Regions from separate parts of the Halomonas terrestris genome, predicted to be linked through region 3. Evidence: predicted binding sites of a transcription regulator. Region 3 holds the regulator's gene; each other region holds the start of a gene.
The links. Region 3 encodes FNR, which switches genes on or off when oxygen is low (the NO sensors DNR and NnrR bind a similar motif). Its sites were predicted from a motif close to TTGATNTANATCAA; they were not measured.
Positions count from the first base shown of each region.

Region 1: the regulator FNR is predicted to act here: its motif matches at 1,311-1,324, upstream of ACOMD9_RS09930 (OmpW/AlkL family protein).
Region 2: the regulator FNR is predicted to act here: its motif matches at 1,487-1,500, upstream of kdgD (5-dehydro-4-deoxyglucarate dehydratase).

Region 1 is NZ_JBMHFZ010000008.1:76,633-79,903, forward strand. It holds gene ACOMD9_RS09925 (tripartite tricarboxylate transporter permease) at 1-524, shown strand, start outside; gene ACOMD9_RS09930 (OmpW/AlkL family protein) at 591-1,223, opposite strand; gene ACOMD9_RS09935 (OmpW/AlkL family protein) at 1,418-2,026, opposite strand; gene ACOMD9_RS09940 (hypothetical protein) at 2,342-2,635, shown strand; gene putP (sodium/proline symporter PutP) at 2,737-3,271, opposite strand, start outside.
Region 2 is NZ_JBMHFZ010000016.1:98,126-101,396, reverse strand. It holds gene ACOMD9_RS15065 (ABC transporter substrate-binding protein) at 1-473, opposite strand, end outside; gene kdgD (5-dehydro-4-deoxyglucarate dehydratase) at 500-1,417, opposite strand; gene ACOMD9_RS15055 (Rossmann-fold NAD(P)-binding domain-containing protein) at 1,770-2,105, shown strand; gene ACOMD9_RS15050 (hypothetical protein) at 2,125-2,334, shown strand; gene ACOMD9_RS15045 (hypothetical protein) at 2,359-2,628, shown strand; gene ACOMD9_RS15040 (hypothetical protein) at 2,983-3,271, shown strand, end outside.
Region 3 is NZ_JBMHFZ010000012.1:38,983-42,253, forward strand. It holds gene ACOMD9_RS12550 (3'-5' exonuclease) at 1-19, shown strand, start outside; gene ttcA (tRNA 2-thiocytidine(32) synthetase TtcA) at 116-1,024, shown strand; gene fnr (fumarate/nitrate reduction transcriptional regulator Fnr) at 1,140-1,883, opposite strand; gene hemN (oxygen-independent coproporphyrinogen III oxidase) at 1,986-3,271, opposite strand, start outside.

The DNA.
Region 1 (3,271 bases), on a different contig from region 3:
TGCGTCGGCGGGGCCAGGCCGAGCCCGAACGCGGAGAAGGGAACGCCACCCACTCCCATGGCGGTGTCGATGAGGTACGCCGGGACACCGCCGTGACCCTGGTGGTTGCCGGCCTGATGGTGGTGGCATTCGCCTACGCCTTCTTCGAGATGCTGGGTTTTCGCTCCAGCGCTAGGTTGATGCCCTCGCTGGCCATCGTGCCGGGGCTTACGCTCGCACTGTTCATCCTGGGACGACAGGTGGTGAGGCTGCGTCGGGTGGGCGGCGTGGTCAACCTCGATTCCCGCAATGAGTTGCCGGTACTGGGGGGGATCCTGCTCTACGGCGTCGGGATCTGGCTGGTGGGCTTCAACCTGGCGACGCCGCTGCTGCTAGCCTGGTTGTTGCTGCGCCATGCCGGAATGCGGCTGTTCACCGGTCTGCTCTATGGACTGGTGGTCTATGCCACGGCCCAGCTGATGTTCTGGTTGATGCGCATCACGCCGCCGGTGGGAAACCTGATCAACCTGCCGATGCCGTGGTAACTGCCCCTGCAGCTGCAATGCAACGAGGCCCGCCATCGGCGGGCCTCGTCGTGTCGGGCGGGGGGCTCAGAAGCGGTAGCTGATGCCGCCCATCACCACCCAGGGGTCGATATTGACGGTGCCGGCATCGGCGCCACCGACGGTGGCGTCGGAGTCGATATCGATGTACCAGGCGGCGGCGTTGAGCGCCCAGTTGTCGTCGATCAGCAGGTCCACGCCTACCTGGCCGGCCGCGCCCCAGGAGCTGTCGAGTTCGAGGTCCACACCTTCCACATCCAGCTTCTCGCTGGAGAAGCGGGTGTAGTTGATGCCGGCGCCGACATAGGGCTGGACCCGGGCCGCGGTGCCACCCAGCGGGTAGTACTGCACGGTCAGGGTCGGCGGCAGATGCTTGGTGGACGCCAGGTTCTGTCCGTTCAGGTTGATGTCATGCTCGAAGGGCAGGGCGGCGAGCAGTTCCACGCCGACCTTGTCGTGGAAGCGGTAGCCCAGGGTGAAGGCGAAGTTGGTGTCGTCCTGGACGTCGACGTCCAGGGCGCCGTCGACCAGGCTGCCGTTGTCGCTCTTGGGGGCCACCTTGGCCACGCCCAGGCGGGTGAAGAAGTCGCCGGCGCCGTAGGCGAAGGCCTGGGTGCTGGTGGTGAAGGCGGCGGCGGCCAGGCCGGCGGCCAGCAGGGTGGGGGCGAAGGGCTTGCGCATGGATCGACTCCTTGGCGGGGACTGAGGGGTGGTTTCGTTCGCAATGATCGAATACCGCCATTCTACTCAGTGCGTAATAACGCTTTCTTGATCCAGGGCAATAGTTTCTGAAGCCGGCCATTTCTCCTCTCGCCCATCACGACGACGCCGGGCACTGGGCCCGGCGTCGAGGTGGCATCGTCGATGGGGAAGCCTCAGAAGCGGAAGGTCACGCCACCACCGATGGTCATCGGGTCCACCTTGGCCGTGCCCTGGCGCTCGCCGGCGACGGAGATGCGCGAATCGACGTCGGCGTAGTTGGCGAAGCCGTTGAGCATGATGTTGTCGGTCACGGCAAGGTCGATGCCGACCTGGCCCACGGCGCCATAGCTGCGACGGGCATCGATGCCTTCCGGCTCTCCGGAGAAGCGGGTGTAGTTCAGGCCCGCCCCTACATAGGGCTGGACGCGCGAGTCCAGGCCGCCGAGCGGATAGTAGTTGACCAGCAGATTGACCGGCATGCGGTCGATGGTGCCGAGGTCGCCCCCGCCCAGGGTAAGGTCATGCTCGATCTTCTCGGAGGTGTTGAGCTCGAGGCCGATGTTGTCGTGGAACAGGTAGCCGGCGCCCAGGGTGAAGCCTGTCTCGCCGCTGCTGATCCCGAGGTCCTGGCCCAGTACCTCGCCGTTGTCGGAACGGGTATCGCTCTTGGCGAAGCCGCCGCGGACGAAGACGTCGCCGGCGCTGTAGGCCAGGGCGGCCTGGCCGGCCATGGCGAAGCTGGCGGCAATCACGGTGGCAGAAAGCATCTTGGTCTTGGTCATCACGGGGTCCTCCCTAGGGTTTCTTTCCAGAAACGTCAGTTACCTGAACTGTTGATCCGTCAACAGCGTGCCGGCTGATCCGGCATGAGCGATGGGATGATTATAGGAAACAGCGTTTCTAAAAGTCTTGTAAAAAATTGTTATGGCCGCCGAGATGCTGATACAGCCGCTTTATCGATCGGCTCTCCCATTGAGGATAGGGCCATGTGATGAAGTTTTGCAATGTTTGTACAAAAAATGTCGCGCTGCAGCGTGTCGGCTCGCGTCAGCGCCCGGAATCGTCTTGAATAGGAGCAGGCGACAAGGAGAGCCGTGATGAGGAGCGAGACACGTCGGCGCCTGCCGTGGACGGCGCTGGGATCCATCCTGCTTGCTGCGGGCCTGGCGGTGTGGCTGCTGCTGCAGCCGACGCTGCTGCGCGACCTGCCGATGTGGCTGCGATTGCCGCTGATGGCATTGGGCATCTGGGCGCTGGGCTCGGCCTTCATGCTGGCGCTCGGCGTGCAGGCCCGCTGGCCCTGGCTGAGGCGGGCCTGCTCGCCGCCCTGGAGCCTGGTGGCGCTGGCACTGTTCACCCTGGTGCTCCTGCTGCGGGCCCTGACGGGCTGAGGCTGGTTGCCACCCCGCCGAAACCGCAGGAAGCCGCCCCCGGGGGCGGCTTCCTGCGGTTGGCGCGTCGGGGCAGGGCCGAAGCGGCCCCGCCCGATCGATCAGGCCCGGTCGAAGGTGTCGAAGTCGGCCGTGATGGCGTCCGTCGGTTCCTCGGTGGCCAGGCTCGCCACCACGATGGCGATGTAGGCGAAGATGACCCCCGGCACGATCTCGTAGAGGTCGAACAGCCCGCCGGAGAGCTCGGCCCACACCACCACGGTGACGCCGCCCACCACGATGCCGGCCAGGGCGCCCCACTTGTTCATGCGACGCCAGTAGAGCGACATGATCAGCGCCGGGCCGAAGGCGGCGCCGAAGCCGGCCCAGGCGTAGGCCACCAGGTCGAGCACCGTGGCATCGGGGTTGAGCGCCAGCAGGTAGGCCAGCACGGCGATGCCGATCACCGCGAAGCGGCCCACCCAGACCAGCTCGGTCTGGCTGGCGTCCTTGCGGAAGATGGCCTTGTAGAAGTCGTCGGTCAGCGCCGAGGAGGAGACCAGCAACTGGGAGTCGGCGGTGGACATGATGGCGGCCAGGATGGCGGCCAGCAGGATGCCGGCGATCACCGGGTGGAAGATCAGGTTGACCATCACC
Region 2 (3,271 bases), on a different contig from region 3:
ACGCGCACCTCATCACCCTCACCGACTGCTGCGATGATCTCGTCAAGGTTCTCGTACGGCGAGTCCTTGGGTACCAAGTAGGCATTGCCCGGGTTAATCGCTACGGTCGGCCCGATGGTGTATTTCTCGAAAATGTTCTCGTAACCCTGAACGCCATAGAGGTAGCCCAGGTAGGACTGATCGTGGAAGATCATCAGGGTGTTACCGCGCGGATCGCGATCCAGCGTGCGGAAAGCGGAACTCGCACCGACGGCATCGACCTTCATGTTGAGGTCAAGCTTATTGGCCAGCTTGTCCACCACGATGCTGGAGTTCTGGTAGGTATCGCCCCCGGTAGACGTGGAGCCGATCACGACGCGGATATTGCCGCGCAACTGGCCTTCCTGGGCCATGGCGATGCCGGTGCCGAAGGTCATGGATGCCATGACGACAGCGGTGCCCAGTCCTGCCAGGGTCTTCTTGGATACGGTCATGCTTTCACCTCTTCGCTATTGTCGATTTATAGTTGCTTGGCAATGCCCACCAGCGTCTCGAGCTGCTGGCGCTCCTCGGATGAGGGCATGGTCAGGGGCGCGCGTACGCTGCCCGCCGGACGACCGATGATCTCGGCGCCGGCCTTGATCAGGCTGACGGCATAGCCCTTCTTCCGATCCCTGAGGTCCACGAAGGGAATGAAGAAGTCGTTGGTGATCTGCTTGACGACTTCGCTGTTGCCCTTGCGGAGTTCCTTGTAGAAGGTCACGGCCATGTCGGGCACGAAGTTGAACACGGCCGATGAGTAGGTGTTGACGCCGATGGACAGATAGGCCTCGGCGAAGATCTCGGCGGTCGGCACGCCGCCGATATAGACAAGCCGGTCGCCCACGGTCTTGACGATCTTGTTCAGGGCCTGGATGTCGCCCTTGCCGTCCTTGAGACCGACCAGGTTGGGGCAGGCCTCGGCCAGTGCCTTGACGGACCCGGCATCGAGGATCCCGTTGCCGCGGTTGTAATAGATGACATTGAGCGACGTGGACACACAGATCTGGCGGGCATATTCGACCAGTCCGTCCTGGGGGCATTCGGTCAGATAGGGTGGCATCAGCAGGATGCCGTCAGCACCGGACTCCTCAGCCGCCTGGGCGAAGGCCTTGCCGCTCTCGACGCTCAGCCCGGCACTGGCGATCACCGGCAGCTTGCCGTCCACCGTATCCACGGCCACGCGCACGATCTCGCGGAACTCGTCGAACGACAGGTTGAAGAACTCGCCGGTACCACCGGCCACGAAGACCGCGGAGATGTCGTGGCTGATGAACCACTCCAGCCGACGGCGATAACTCTCGGCGTCGAAACGGCCCTCCTGGTCGAAATCCGTGATGGGAAACGACAGCAGACCATCGCCGATGGCTTGCACCACTGCTTCTCTGGAAAACTTCACGCAACCGTCCTCATGCTTTCCGGGTCAGGGGCTCCCCGACCGCCTCGCGGGTGATCGACAACGGGTGTGTTGTCATACATCATACAACCGACAAACTAATCACCGACCGGTAGGCGGGCAAGCCCTAATGATCAAATTGCGACCAAAGTTTTAGGAAGCTCCCGACGTTGCCTCGTGCAAGGTCGCTTCTACAGGCTGGCTTACCCGCCATGAAGCAGTCGCTGCCGGCCAGATACTCATAAAGGGGGCAGACTGACCCCTGTTCGAAGCTCGCCCTCGCCGGGAAGCGGCCCCCTCCGCAAATAGCCACTCGACCCATCGCCTCAAAGGAACCTGAACCATGTAGAAGTGCATCCTGGCCTATGGCCGCCTGAACGATGAGCAACTGGCCCAGCTTGGCGAGGACTTCGAGGTCCAGGCCTTTCCGGGCCTGGCCTCCGCCGACGACCCGGCCTTCCGGGCCGCGCTACCCAGCGCCCACGGCCTCATCGGCGCCGGCCTGGCCATCTCGCCCGAGGTGCTCGACGCCGCGCCCCAGCTCGAAGCCATCGCCACCATCTCGGTATGCTACGACAACTACCCGGTCGAGGCGCTTACCCGTCGCGGCATCCTGCTGTGCAACACCCCCGACGTGCTCACCGAGACCACCGCCGACACCGGCTTCCTGCTGGTCATGGCCGCTGGGTGAACCCGACAAGGTGCAGGTGGTGGATCCGGATCCGCGTGATGGTGTGGCGGGGTCACTGGAGCTGCGCTGCAAGCTCGATCATGCGATCGGGTTCCCGTACTACAAGATCGAGGGGCTGGCGGCGATACTCGGTGAGCGTGGCGATGGCCTGCTGCTGTTCGGCGTGCGTGAACAGGGCAGAACCCATGACGACTTCGCCTATGTGTGCCGTTTGGTGGGAGCGCATTAAGAGATCAGTGACCAGGGCAATGTCGTGCTCATCGACGAGATACGAGAGTTTTACGCTTTCGACCCGAGGCACCATGAGGGCGTACGTTACGAATGCGGCCTCTCAAGCCTGGAGTATGATCCCTATCATGCCCGGCTCTATCTGTTGACCAGTTTCGAAACCGAGCTGGACGGTGTTCCCCATATCGGGGGTTACCTGTGGGTGATGGGGCTCGAAGATTTACCGGCGGGTCGACAACCCACGCTATTGACCACAGCAGGTTCTCTCGAAGGTGATGCGGAGTGTGGCGCTTGACGCACGGCTTCCGATGGTCGTGCCAATAGCTGGGTAGTCTGCGCATTCGCGTGTGATGGGCTCGCTTGACTCCTCATGCTTGTGTCGTAAGCTCAGACATGCAAGCCCCGCTGATGGCGGCCCGGTGGCCTCGACCGGCACCAACCGAGGCACCCCGGCACCCAGGCGTTTTGAGGGTGCGCCGCTTGGCGGTACGCCACCACCCAAGGCCTCGCGCATCCCGAGACGAGGCCGCCCGCCCGGGCTGGATGCAGTACGTCTTCCTCGGCACTGACGTGCCATCACCCACCAGGGGATTCACATCCCCGGTGGGGTAGGTGTGTCCCCTGTGTGCATTACCACAGGAGATCCACCATGAAATCCTTCGATATGTCGTCTCTGGCTCGTGACTACGGTTTTGTGGACAAGGTCCGCATCAGCGAGCGGGTCATGGATGACTGCATGTATGTCGCGGAGCACCTGGTCTCGGACTATGGGGCCAGCCCCATCGAACGATTCCAGCTGCTGCTGCAGCGCGTGGCCAGCCAGCTGTCCGGGTACCCAGAGGGGACTCAGGCGGTGCGGCTGACCCACCATCGCATCCCGCCCAGCGGGAACCCCCACCAGCCTCTGGCTCTTGAGCTCGAGGCCATCGTCGTGCAAG
Region 3 (3,271 bases):
GGCGAAGCGATCCTCCTGAGGCCAGCGCGATCCGGGGCATTCCGTCGCCAGCCGGCGGCGGCAGTGGTAGGATAGGCTCCCGTCATTTCCCAGCCGCTCTGGCAGTGCCCCGACCATGCAAGATGCCGTGATCTTCGATCCCAGCCCCGCTGACGCCTCCGTCACGGATGGCGATACCCCCCCTCTCGACGCCCTCGACGCGAAGGGCAGGCGCGAGTTCAACAAGCTGCAGAAGCGGCTGCGGCGCCAGGTGGGCAATGCGATCATCGACTACGGGATGATCCATGAGGGCGACCGCGTGATGGTCTGCCTGTCGGGCGGCAAGGACAGCTACACCATGCTCGAGATCCTGCGCAGCCTGCAGCGCAACGCGCCGGTCAACTTCTCCCTGGTGGCGGTCAACCTCGACCAGAAGCAGCCCGGCTTCCCCGAGCATGTACTGCCGGAGTACCTGGACGAGCTGGGCGTCGAGTACCATATCCTGGAGCGGGACACCTACTCGGTGGTGAAGGAGAAGACCCCCGAGGGCAAGACCACCTGTGCGCTCTGCTCGCGGCTGCGGCGTGGTTCCCTCTACGGCTTCGCCGAGGAGATCGGCGCCACCAAGATCGCCCTGGGCCACCACCGCGAGGACATCCTCGAGACGCTGTTCCTCAACATGTTCTTCGGCGGCAGCCTCAAGGCGATGCCTCCCAAGCTGCTCTCCGACGATGGCCGGAACATCGTCATCCGCCCCCTGGCCTACTGCCGGGAGGCGGACATCGCCGAGTTCTCGAGGCTGATGGCCTTCCCCATCATTCCCTGCAACCTGTGCGGCTCCCAGCCCAACCTGCAGCGCCAGGTGGTCAAGGAGATGCTCGCCGAGTGGGAAGAGAAGCACCCCGGGCGCCTGGAAAACATGTTCAGGGCGGTGACCAACGTGGCGCCCTCCCAGCTCGCCGACCGCGAGCTGTTCGACTTCGCCGGCCTGGAGGAGAAGCAGGCCCGGATGCAGGCCGACCGGATCGATATCCTCAACGAGTAGCCGTAAGCCTTAAGCGTTAAGCCATAAGAAAACCCCACTGCCCTCGAGAGCGTGGGGTTTTCTGTGTCGGAATATTGCCAGGCTGATCAACAGTTTGCAGCTGGGGCGCAGCGCTTCAGCGGGCGCCTTCCTCCTCGGCGACCCGGGCCAGGGCCTCGAGGTCGAGGATGTTCACTTCGCGGCCGGACACGGCCACCAGCCCCTGGGAATGGAAGCGGCCGAGGATACGGCTCACGGTCTCCACGGCCAGCCCCAGATAGTTGCCGATATCGGCCCGGGACATGGAGAGGCGGAAGCTGTAGGGGGAATAGCCGCGGCGGCGGAAGCGGTCGGAGAGGCCGGCGAAGAAGGTCGCCAGGCGCTGGTCGGCGGTCTTGCGCGACAGCAGCCGCATCATCCGGCGGTCGTCGCGCATCTCCTTGCTCATGCTGCGGTAGAGCTGCGCGCGCAGTTCCGGCAACTCCTCGGAGAGCATGTCGAGGCGGTCGAAGGGGATCTCGCAGACGGTAGTGGTCTCGAGCGCGACCACCGTGCCGGGGTAGCACTCCTCGTCGATGCCGTCGAGCCCCACCAGCTCGCTGGGCAGGTAGAAGTTGGTCAGCTGGTCCTCGCCGCTGCCCTCGGTGGTGACCTGCTTGAGGCTGCCCGAACGTACGGCAAAGACGCTGGTGAAGGCACTGTCCTGGCGGAACAGGGCCTCGCCTTTCTTCAGGGGAGCACGGCGCCGGATGATGGCATCGAACTGGTCCATGTCCTGGACCTCGAGTGCCAGCGGAAGGCAGAGCGAACTGAGGCTACAGGTCTGGCAGCGGGTCTCGTGCAGCAGGGAACGCCGCCTGCCGGGCGCGGTATCAGGCATGCTCTCCTCCGTGATGGTGAGTCTGCCACCATTATGGAGGATTAACGCCTGGCGGCAAAGCATCCCTTTGGAGGTAGGTCCGCACCTCGCGGGAGGCGTTCCTCACAGGATACGGGAGTATCCCGTTGCCTGCTGCTCGGGCAGATGGGCATCGAAGGCCATGGCGATGTGACGGATCAGCAGCCGGCCGATCGGCGTGACGAGCAGCCGAGGACCGGTGCGAACCACCAGGCCGTCCCTCTCGGCCGCTTCCAGCCGGACCAGTGCGTCTGCCAGCCAGGCCTCCGCGTCGACCCCGTAGGTCCTGCCCAGTGCCTCGAGATCGAGGGTCATGTCGCACATCAGGCGCTCGATGGCGTGACGCCGCAGGCGGTCATCGAATGTCAGGCGCCACCCGCGGGCGGTGGCCAGGTGGCCGGTATCCAGGGTCTCCTCGTAGCGGGCGAGGGCCCGGTGATTCTGGGCGTAGACATCATCGACCCGGCTGATCGCCGAGACGCCGAGCCCGACCAGGTCGCACTGGGCGTGGCTGGAGTAGCCCTGGAAGTTGCGCTGCAGGGTGCCCTGGCGCTGGGCCACGGCCAGGGTGTCATCGGGGCGGGCGAAGTGATCCATGCCGATGTGCACATAGCCGGCCGAGGTCAGCATCTCGATGGTGGTATACAGCATCGCCAGCTTCTCCTCGGGCCCGGGAAGCTGCTCGGCCGGGATGCGGCGCTGGGGCTTGAAGCGCTCGGGCATGTGGGCGTAGTTGAACACCGAGAGGCGGGCCGGGGCCATGGCGATCACCTGCTCGAGGGTCTCGGCGAAGCTGTCGCGGGTCTGCAGCGGGAGGCCATAGATCAGGTCGAGATTGAGCGAGCGGAAGCCCAGGCGGTCGGCCTCGTCGACCAGCGATTCGGTCAGCACCCGGGGCTGGATCCGGTTGACGGCGCGCTGAACCCTGAGGTCCAGGTCCTGGACCCCGAGGCTGATGCGGTTGAAGCCCAGTGCCTGCAGGTGGCGAAGGGTCAGGACATCGGCCTCCCGGGGATCGATCTCGATGGCATAGTCGCGCTCTCTCGAGCCCGAGAGCCCGAAACGGGCATCGAGGCGATCGAACAGGTCGCTCATCTGGTCGAGGGTGAGGAAGGTGGGGGTGCCGCCCCCCCAGTGCAGCTGCTGGACCTCCCGCGAGGTATCGAGATGGCGCGAGGTGAGGACCATTTCCCGGTCGAGGCGCGAAAGGTAGGGCTCGACCAGTCGCGTATCCCTGGTGATGATCCTGTTGCAGGCGCAGTAGAAGCAGGTCTGGCGGCAGAAGGGGACATGCACGTAGAGCGACAGCGCCCGGCCATTGTCGTTGCTGCGCTCGAGGGCCGTGGTGAAGTCCTCGGCGGTGAAGGCTT